3 regions of the Kribbella sp. VKM Ac-2566 genome follow, and region 2 is predicted to be linked to each of the others. Evidence: riboswitches for the same ligand, from Rfam matches in the RefSeq annotation. Region 2 holds a riboswitch; each other region holds the start of a gene.
The links. Region 2 has a riboswitch for ZMP and ZTP ahead of EV647_RS19320 (bifunctional 5,10-methylenetetrahydrofolate dehydrogenase/5,10-methenyltetrahydrofolate cyclohydrolase). Riboswitches for the same ligand answer to the same signal wherever they lie in the genome.

Region 1 (3,238 bases), on a different contig from region 2:
CGACTTGTCGCAGCCGGCCAGCAGGACCGAACCGTCCAGCCGCTCGGCCTCCATCACGGTCTCGACCGAGTCCGCGATGATCTCGCGGCTGACGAGCGAGTAGTGCATGCCGACGTGGCCCATCGAGATGCCGTCGGACACGCTGATCGTGCCGAACTCGAGCGGGTATCCAGCGGCCGCGTGCACGCCGTCCTTGACCGCCTTGGCGAGCCGGTCCAGCGACAGGTTGCACGGGGTGATCTCGTTCCAGCTCGACGCGACGCCGATCTGTGGCTTGACCCAGTCGTCGTCCCCCATCCCGACCGCGCGCAGCATGCCTCTGCTGGCGGTCGCTTCCAATCCGTCGGTGACTGTCCGGCTGCGGGGCTTCACATCGACCATGCCGCCCACCCTATTCCTGGGTCGCCGCCCAGTAAGGTGCGGTGGGTGATCGATGACCCGTACGGCGACCAGCAGTTGGTGGAGCTCTACGACCTGGACAACCCGGCCGGGGAGGATCACGACTATTACCGCGCTTTGGCCGAGGGCACTGCGAAGGTCCTGGACTTCGGTTGTGGAACCGGTCTGCTCACCCGCTCGCTGGTCGCGCCCGGGCGCGTGGTGATCGGCGTCGATCCGAGTCCCACCATGCTCGGGTACGCGCGGCGGCAGCCCGGCGCCGACGCCGTCACCTGGATCGACGGCGACCACCTGGTGGTGGAGCCGACCGGCGATGTGGATCTCGCGGTCAGCAGCGGCAACACGATGATGCACGTCGCGGAGCACGCAGCCGCGGTCGCTGCGCTGGCGGCCGCGCTGCGTCCCGGTGGCGTGCTCGCCTTCGAGTCGCGCAATCCGGCGGCACGGGCGTGGGAGCAGTGGACGAGCGAAGCGACGTACGGCGAACGGGACACGGTGGCCGGGCACCTGAAGGAGTGGCTCGAGCTGATCGAGATCGCGAACGGGCGCGTGACCTTCGACGCGCACAACGTCTTCGAGGACGGGCGCGACGCGGTCTACCGGAACGTTCTGTACTTCCGTTCTGCCGACGAGATCACGGCTGATCTGCGCGCGGCGGGCTTCTCGGACGTCGTGATCGAAGGCGGTTGGCACGGAGAACCGTTGACCGAGGCATCACGTCTGCTGGTGGTGCGCGCGACGAAGTAGGCTGGGCGCACCGCGACTGGCGAGGGTGGAGTACCACCGGGGAGCGGGTGTGTTCGTACAGTGTTCGTACAGGGCGTCGTCCGCCTGGGCGCCTCCGATCCGATCGGAGGTCCTGATGCGTTTGCGGTACGGCATGAATCCTCATCAAGCGGCGAGCCTCGACTCTGCGCCGTTCACGGTGGTCGCGGGTGAGCCGTCGTACATCAATGTTCTCGATGCGCTGACCGGATGGCAGTTGGTGCGGGAGGCTGCTGAGCGGTTCGGCGTACCGGCTGCGGCGTCGTACAAGCATGTGTCACCGGCGGGTGCCGCGCTCGGCGAGACGGTGGCGGCCGCGTACACCCGTGCGCGGGACGCTGATCCGAAGTCGTCGTACGGCGACTTCGTGGCGGTCTCGCATCCGGTGGATCTCGAGTTGGCCATGCTGCTGAAGCGGGTGGTGTCGGACGGGATCATCGCCCCCGGGTACGACGAGGGCGTGGTGGAAATCCTCGCCGCGAAGAAGCGCGGGACCTACCTGGTGCTGGAGGTCGACCCGGAGTTCGAGCCGCCGGCCGAGGAGGTGCGTGAGCTCTACGGAGTGCGGCTGACGCAGGAGCGTGATGCGCTGCCGGTGCCCCGCGACCTCCCGGACGACGTGGTGCTGGGGATGATCGTCGCCCGCTACACCCAGTCGAACACGGTCGTGATGGTGAAGGACGGGATGACCATCGGCATCGGCGCCGGGCAGCAGTCGCGGGTGGACTGTACGAGGCTCGCCGGTGAGAAGGCCGCACTCTGGTGGGCCCGCCGTTCGGCCGATCCGCTCACCGGTGTCTCGATGGTCTCCGACGGTGCGCTGCCGTTCACCGACAACGTCGTGGAGGCCCAGCGGTACGGCGTTTCGCACATTGCCGAACCGGGCGGTTCGATCCGCTCGCCCGAGGTGGCGGCCGCCTGCGCGGCAGCCCGGATCACGTGGTCGGAAACCGGGATCCGCCTGTTCAGGCACTGAGCAGATAGTTACCTGAGGCAACGGCTCCGCGGACCTCGGCCGCCGTCTGCTCCGCATCGAGCCGACTGGTGTCGATCGCGTGCGGCTCGAGGGCGCCGAGGTCCGCGAACGCACCGTGCAGACCGGTGAGCGCGTCGGCGTCCGTCAGCTCGGGGTGGGGCCGGTCTTGCCCGCGCCGCAACGTCGTACCGAGGTCTGGACGCAGTACGACGTACGACATCGTCCACTCCCCCGCCTTGGCGGCCTCGCGGAACGGGGCGAGGAACCAGGGCCCGATGATGCCGTCGACGACCACGTCGTACCCACCGCGCGCGTACACGCTCACCGTCGCGACGATCGCCTCGACGACCACCTCGTTCTGGCGGTGCGCTCCTGGCAGGTACGGCGCGATGAAGCCGGTGCGGATGCCGCGGTAGAACTCGTCGGTCGTCAGGTGCATCGTCGGCTGCGGCGCGCCGGTCGCGACCATCCGGGCCACGGTCGTCTTACCGGAGCCCGACGGGCCGGTCAGCAGGAGGACGTTGCTCATGCCGCCCGACGCTAACCAAGCCCGCCGCCGAACGGCAGTCTTTTGTTTTCGCCGGCGCGGGACGTCAGCCGCCGGCGACGCTCGGGAGGATGAGGAGCTCGTCGCCGTCGGTGAGCTTGGTCTCGAGCCCCGAGAGGTCGCGGATGTTGTCGTTGCCGAGGTAGATGTTCACGTGCCGGCGGACCGCGCCTTGCTCGTCGGTGAGGCGGCGGCGGAGCGCCGGGTGGTCGGCTTCGAGCGCCGCGAAGACCGAGGCGACGGTCGGCGAACCGTCCACCTCGACCTCCACGCGTTCGGCGCCGCCCGCGAACGGGCGCAGCACCGTGGGTAGGCAGACCGCGATCATCCGACCCCCTTATCCCAGCACCGCTGCTCGCACGGTGAGGACATCCGGCAGGTGGCGCGCGACCTCGGTCCAGCTGTCGCCGGCGTCGGCGCTCGCGTAGACGCAACCGTCCCGCGTGCCGACGTACACACCGGCAGGGTCGGCGGTGTCGACGGTCATCGCGTCCCGCAGCACCGGGGCGTAGGACACGTCCGGCAACCCGGCGGCCAGCGGCTCCCAGGTC
Region 2 (3,238 bases):
GGTGGCTCCGTCGAACAGGTCGGCGCGTGCGGCCAGCGGGCCGTTGCGCTCGGAGCCTGCCATCGGGTGACTACCGACGTACCGGCTGACGTCACCGGTCAGCCGGCGCGCATCGGTCAGCGGCTTGGACTTCACACTGGCCGCGTCCGTGACGATGGCCTGAGTCGCCTCCAGTTGCTCGGCGACGACGGCGCCGACGTGGTCCGGCGGTACGGCGACCACGACCAGCTGCGGCTCGATCTCGACCAGCCGCGAGCCGGCGCCGATCCGCTCGGCCATCAGCGCGTTGTCCGGGTTCCCGTCGACGAGCTCCACGACCACACCGAGCCGTGCCAGCGCGAGACCGATCGACGTACCGATCAATCCGGTGCCGACAATGCGAACCGGCCCGCGCAACTCACTCACTGTGCCCTCACTGGGCGCCGGTCAGGTCCGGGCGGAGCGCGACTGCTCCGTGCAGGTAGACGTGCTGGATCTTGTCCCGGGACCGCGGCGTCTCGGTGTGCACCATCAGCCGCACCACCCGCGGCAGCGCATGCGGCACCGGGATCTCCTGCATGCACATCAGCGGTACGTCGGTCAGCCCGATCTGCCGGCCCGCGACGGCGGGAAACTCCGAACGCAGGTCCGACGTGACGGTGAACAGGATGCTGATCAGGTCCTCGTTCTCCAGATCGTTCGCCTCCAGGACCGCCTTCACCAGCTCCGCGGACCGCTCGAGCAGGTGCTCGCGCTCGTCCACGTCCAGCTGGGTGGCACCCCGGATCGCCCGTACCGCCACGTCCGCCTCCTTAGATCTTGTCCCCCAACCCTAGGCCAGAGTAGTCAAAGAGTGGACAGCCGTCTCAGCGGCGTCGACCGTCTGCTCCAGCAGCAGCGCGATCGTCATCGGCCCGACCCCGCCCGGTACCGGCGTGATCAGCCGGGCCACCTCGGTCGCCTCCGCGAAGTGCACGTCGCCGACGTTGCCCTCCTTGTACCCGGCGTCGACCACGACCGCGCCCGGCTTCAGCCAGTCGCCGCGGACGAAGTTCGCCTTGCCGACCGCGGCGATCACCACATCCGCGGTCCGGACCAGCTCGGGCAGGTCCCGGGTCCGGGAGTGCGCGTACGTGACGGTGGCGTTCGATGCCAGCAGCAACATGCCGGCCGGCTTACCGAGGATCGGGCTGCGGCCGATCACCACGGCGTGCGCCCCTTCGAGCGGTACGTCGTACGCCGCCAGCAGCCGCATGATCCCGCCGGGGGTGGCCGAGCGGAAACCCGGATCCCCGAACGCCATCGCCGCGAACGACCGCATCGTCACGCCGTCGACGTCCTTCGCCGGGTCGATCGCCTCGAACGCGGACCGCTCGTCGATCTGCGCCGGCACGGGGTGCTGCAGCAGGATCCCGTGCACGGCCGGGTCCTCGGAGAGCTTGGTGATCTCCGCGACCAGCTCCGCGGTGGAAGTCTCGGCCGGCAGTACGACGCTCAGCGACGCGATCCCGGCCTTCTTCGAGCGGTTCTGCTTCATCCGCACGTACGTCGCCGACGCCGGGTCGTCACCGACCAGCACGGTCGCCAGACACGGCTGCACGCCGTACCTCTCCTGCAGGACCCGTGCTCGTTCGGCCGCCTTGGCGACCATGTCGGCGGCGAGGTCGGTCCCGATCATCAGTTCTGCGCTCATCGGCGCACTCCTCTGCGTCAGAAGTGTGCCCAGGCGCGCGGCGAAGCCGGATGGCAGACCGTTCCCCGGTGGTCGTCCACCTCAGCGCCAGTCGCGGTCCGCTGTCAGGATACCGGCCCGCTCGCCGCGCCGATCAGCTCGCCTGGATTCCTACGCGCGCTTGAGCTCGAGCACGGGGATGGTGCGAATGCCGGCCGTACTGCGCTCGTAGTCGGCGAAGCCGGGATACCGCCGGGCCTGCTCGGCGTAGATCCGGTCGCGCTCGGCGCCGGTCACTTCCTTGACGATCACCTCGTACGTCTCGGTCCCACGCTCGATCGTGGCCTTGCCGGCTGCGGTGAGGTTGCGGTACCAATCGGGGTTGGTGGGGGCGCCGCCTTTGCTCGCGAAGACGTAGATCAGGTCCGGGTGGCTGTCGTCGGCGAGGTACATCGTCGGAGCGACGTACTCCTGCCCGCTCCGACGGCCGTAGTGGTGCAGCAGGACCATCGGTGCGCCCTCGAACTGCCCACCGACTTTGCCCTCGTTGTCCCGGAACTCGGTGATGATGTTGGCGTTCCAGTCGCTCATATCGATTCCTCCACAGATTGCTGGTTGCTAGAGCAAACCTGCGTGGTCCAACGCGAGATAGGCGGCGTCGATTCCCGTCATCGCACCGGGTGTGCGCAACTCCGCACGGAACGCGTCCAGGGACAGCTCGACCGGGACACAGTCCTCGGTCTCGTCCAGTTGCTGTTTCCCGTCGGGGCGGCAGCCGCGGGCAATCGCGACGTACTTGCGGTACGTCGACGAGGCCGCCGACCACTGCCAGCCGACGACTTCGAGCGACTCGCAGACGTAGCCGGTCTCCTCCTCGAGCTCCCGGACACCTGCCACCGCGGGGTCTTCGCCGGGCTCGACGTACCCACCTGGCAGATTCGTGACGACGCGGTCCGGTCCGGCCCGGAACATCCGCACCGTGACGATCCGGCCCTCAGGCGTCAACGGCAGCACGGTCACGCCGGACGTGATCCCGGCGTCGGACTTCGGGCCGAGCACGTCCCAGTCGACCTCGCGCCCGTCGGGCATCCGGTACCGGCGCAGGTTCACGCTCAGGAACCGGTGGAACCCCGTCTCCTCCCCCAGCAGCTCCCAAGGTGCCGGGTCGGCCGGACGAGACAGCTCAGCCGCCACCTTGTCGGTAGCGGCTGAGTTCTCGATCTGGTCCGTCACAGCGGACGGTCGTCGTCCGAGTCTTCCGGCGGCGCTACCGGTGCGTCGTCCGCCGGCGGTGCGACTGGAGTGTCACCCGTAGACGACTCACTGGAGTCACTCGCGTCCGAACCCGGGTCCGACTCCGATTTCGCGTCCACCGCCGGGCTGGACTCGCTCAGGATGCCGGCCAAAGACTCCTCGGAGATGCGCTTGAACTTGCGCATCTGGGTCCGGGTCCGGTCCAGGACGGCGACCTCGAGCTGGTCCGGGGTGAGCTCCCGGACCTCGGTGCTGTCGTGGCCGAGCGCGTCCACTGCCAGCCGGACCGCGCCGGCCAGCGAGATGCCGTCGGAGTAGTGCTCGCCGATGTAT
Region 3 (3,238 bases), on a different contig from region 2:
GACCGGATCGGGCCTGTTGCAAGCGTTTCGACAGGTCGGCGGGACGGTCGGCGTCGCCGTACTCGGCACCGTGCTGAACTCGGTCTACCGGAGCAACGTCGACACCGCCGGGTTGCCCGCGCAGGCAGCCGACGCGGTGGAGAAGAGCCTGGCCAGCGGGCTCGCGGTCGCCGAGAAGGCTGGTTCGCCGGAACTGCTGGACAATGTCCGGGACGCGTTCGTCAACAGTCTCAACACCACGATGTGGGTCTCGGCCTGCATCGCCGCCGCCGGCGCGATCCTCGCCGCGGTCCTGATGCCCGCGAGAGCCGAGAAGCCCTCGCAGGATGCCCTGATGGGAGTAAAGCAGGACGCCTGACCAGACGAAGCAGCGCCCGCTCCCCGACACGAGGAGCGGGCGCCGCGACGTGCGTCAGCTGAGCTCGAGACCCGGGTACAGCGGGAACTTGTCGAGCATCTCGGCCGAAGCGGCCTTGGTCTTGTCGGCGACACCATCGGCCAGCACGTACTTCGCCTTGGACGGGGCGCCCGCCGCGGTCGTGGTCGGCGTGGTCGAGGACAGGACGTCGACGATCAGCTCCGCGACCAGGTCGAACTCGTCGCCGCCGAAGCCGCGCGTGGTGAGTGCCGGCGTACCGATCCGGACACCCGACGTGTACCAGGCGCCGTTCGGGTCCCGCGGTACGGCGTTCCGGTTCGTGACGATGCCCGCGTCGAGCAGCGCCGACTCGGCCTGCCGGCCGGTGATGCCGTACGACGAGACGTCCAGCAGCACCAGATGGTTCTCGGTGCCGTCCGTCACCAGCTTCACGCCACGCTTCATCAGGCCCTCGGCCAGCGTGACCGCGTTGTCGGCGACGGCCTGCGCGTACTCCTGGAACGACGGCTGCCGCGCCTCGGCGAGTGCGACTGCCTTCGCGGCCATCGTCTGGCTGAGCGGACCGCCCAGCACCATCGGGCACCCGCGGTCGACGGCGTCGGCGTACTCCGGCTGGCAGAGCACCATGCCGCCGCGCGGGCCGCGCAGCGACTTGTGGGTCGTGGTCGTGGTGACGTGCGCGTGCGGGACCGGGTCGAAGTCGCCGGTGAAGACCTTGCCCGCGACCAGGCCGGCGAAGTGCGCCATGTCGACCATCAGGGTGGCGCCGACCTCGTCGGCGATCTCACGCATCCTGGCGAAGTTGATCTTGCGCGGGTACGCCGAGTAGCCGGCGATCAGGATCAGCGGCTTGAACTCGCGCGCCTGCTCGGCAACGAGGTCGTAGTCGAGCAGGCCGGTCTCCGGGTCGGTGCCGTAGGAGTGCTGGTTGAACATCTTCCCGGAGATGTTCGGCCGGAAGCCGTGCGTCAGGTGACCACCGGCGTCCAGTGACATGCCGAGCATCTTCTGGTCCCCGAGCGCCTTGCGGAGCTTGGTCCAGTCCTCGTCGGTCAGGTCGTTGACGTGCTTCGCGCCCGCCTCGGCCAGTGCCGGGGACTCGATCCGCTGCGCCAGGATCGCCCAGAACGCGACCAGGTTCGCGTCGATACCGGAGTGCGGCTGGACGTAGGCGTGGGGCGCGTTGAACAGGGCCTTGGCGTGGTCCGCGGCCGCCTGCTCGACGGTGTCGACGTTCTGGCAGCCGGCGTAGAAGCGGTGCCCGATGGTGCCCTCGGCGTACTTGTCCGACAGCCAGTTGCCCATCGTGAGCAGGGTGGCGGGGGAGGCGTAGTTCTCGCTCGCGATCAGCTTCAGCGAGGACCGCTGGTCGGCGAGTTCGGCCTTGATCGCGTCGGCGATGGTGGGTTCCACCGCGGCGATCACCTGCAGCGCGTTGTTGTACGCGGCCGACGCGGCGGCGGCGTCGAAGGACTGAGTCATCGTTGTCTCTCCTGCGGTTGCAGTGGGTCGAAGGCACCCAGGCGCACGGTGCCGACGGGTTTCGCTCCCCGGTGGTTCTCCACCTTCAGCGCGCCAGTCGCGACTCGCTCACCCTATCGTGCGTTCGACAATGCCAGCGAACGGTGTGGTCCGTGGCAGCGTCCCGAACACACCGCCCCAGTCGTTGGCCAGCCGGGACACCACGAACGCGTCCGCGACCTCCGGCGTCGAGTGCCGGATCAGCAACGAAGCCTGGAGACACAGGGCCATTCGCGCGGCCAGTCTGCGAGCACCGGCCTCGGCGTTCTCGATGTCAGCAAGCGCTTGCAGTACGTCCTTGACCGCCGCATCGAGCCGCGCATCGGCACCCTGCACCGAGCCGACCTCGAGCAGCCACGCCTCGAGCGACTCCGGCCGGCGGAGCGCACGCAGTACGTCGAGCGCGTTGACGTTGCCCGATCCTTCCCAGATCGAGTTCAGCGGCGACTCCCGGTAGAGCAGCGGCAGCCCGGACTCCTCGACGTACCCGTTGCCGCCGAGGCACTCCAGCGCCTCCGCGACCATGAACGGCGTCCGCTTGCACACCCAGAACTTCGCGAGCGGCAGCCCGATCCGCCGGAATGCTGCTTCCTTCGGGTCTGAGGAATCCACTGCGGCAGCCAGGCGCATGGCGAGCGCGGTGGCTGCCTCGCTCTCCAGCGCGAGATCGGCGAGCACGTTCTGCATCGCGGGCTTGTCGGCGAGCAGGCCGCCGAAGGCCGACCGGTGCTGCGTGTGCCAGCTCGCCTCGACGAGTGCGCGCCGCTGGAGCGCGGCCGAGCCGAGCACGCAGTCCAGCCGGGTCGCCGCGACCATCTCGATGATGGTCCGTACGCCGGCGCCCTCGTCCCCGAGGCGGTACCCGATCGTGCCGTGGAACTCGACCTCGCTGGAGGCGTTCGAGCGGTTGCCGAGCTTGTCCTTCAGCCGCTGCAGGGCGAACGGGTTCCGGTTGCCGTCGGCAAGGACCCGCGGTACGACGAAGCAGCTCAGCCCGTCCGGCGCCTGCGCGAGGACCAGGAAAACGTCCACCTGCGGGGCCGAGCAGAACCACTTGTGCCCGTTCAGCTGGTACACGTCGCCGGCGGGCGTCGCCGTCGTGAGGTTCGCCCGTACGTCGGAACCGCCCTGCTTCTCGGTCATCCCCATCCCGGCCAGGACGCCGTTCTTCGACGCGGCCGGCAGCCGGCGTACGTCGTACTGCGTGGAGGCGAGCTGCGGGACCCACTCCTTCGCGAGTTGCGCGTCCGCCTTGAGCGCGGGCACGGCGGCGTACGTCATCGAGATCGGGCAGCCGTGGCCAGGCTCGACCTGCGACCACAGGTAGAACCCGGCCGC

Region 1: it holds a riboswitch for ZMP and ZTP, as region 2 does, so the genes downstream of both, EV647_RS35780 (5-aminoimidazole-4-carboxamide ribonucleotide transformylase) here and EV647_RS19320 (bifunctional 5,10-methylenetetrahydrofolate dehydrogenase/5,10-methenyltetrahydrofolate cyclohydrolase) in region 2, are expected to answer to the same signal.
Region 3: it holds a riboswitch for ZMP and ZTP, as region 2 does, so the genes downstream of both, EV647_RS32165 (glycine hydroxymethyltransferase) here and EV647_RS19320 (bifunctional 5,10-methylenetetrahydrofolate dehydrogenase/5,10-methenyltetrahydrofolate cyclohydrolase) in region 2, are expected to answer to the same signal.

Annotation. Positions count from the first base shown of each region.
Region 1 is NZ_SODT01000014.1:394,879-398,116, reverse strand. It holds gene ilvD (dihydroxy-acid dehydratase) at 1-381, opposite strand, end outside; gene EV647_RS35785 (trans-aconitate 2-methyltransferase) at 427-1,146, shown strand; ZMP/ZTP riboswitch at 1,149-1,243, shown strand; gene EV647_RS35780 (5-aminoimidazole-4-carboxamide ribonucleotide transformylase) at 1,262-2,140, shown strand; gene EV647_RS35775 (AAA family ATPase) at 2,130-2,669, opposite strand; gene EV647_RS35770 (ubiquitin-like small modifier protein 1) at 2,734-3,015, opposite strand; gene EV647_RS35765 (exo-alpha-sialidase) at 3,025-3,238, opposite strand, start outside.
Region 2 is NZ_SODT01000010.1:197,976-201,213, forward strand. It holds gene EV647_RS19310 (prephenate dehydrogenase) at 1-405, opposite strand, end outside; gene aroH (chorismate mutase) at 413-781, opposite strand; gene EV647_RS19320 (bifunctional 5,10-methylenetetrahydrofolate dehydrogenase/5,10-methenyltetrahydrofolate cyclohydrolase) at 812-1,672, opposite strand; ZMP/ZTP riboswitch at 1,693-1,777, opposite strand; gene EV647_RS19325 (nitroreductase family deazaflavin-dependent oxidoreductase) at 1,823-2,242, opposite strand; gene EV647_RS19330 (NUDIX hydrolase) at 2,270-2,884, opposite strand; gene prcA (proteasome subunit alpha) at 2,881-3,238, opposite strand, start outside.
Region 3 is NZ_SODT01000013.1:301,423-304,660, forward strand. It holds gene EV647_RS32160 (DHA2 family efflux MFS transporter permease subunit) at 1-358, shown strand, start outside; gene EV647_RS32165 (glycine hydroxymethyltransferase) at 413-1,861, opposite strand; ZMP/ZTP riboswitch at 1,890-1,972, opposite strand; gene EV647_RS32170 (acyl-CoA dehydrogenase family protein) at 1,970-3,238, opposite strand, start outside.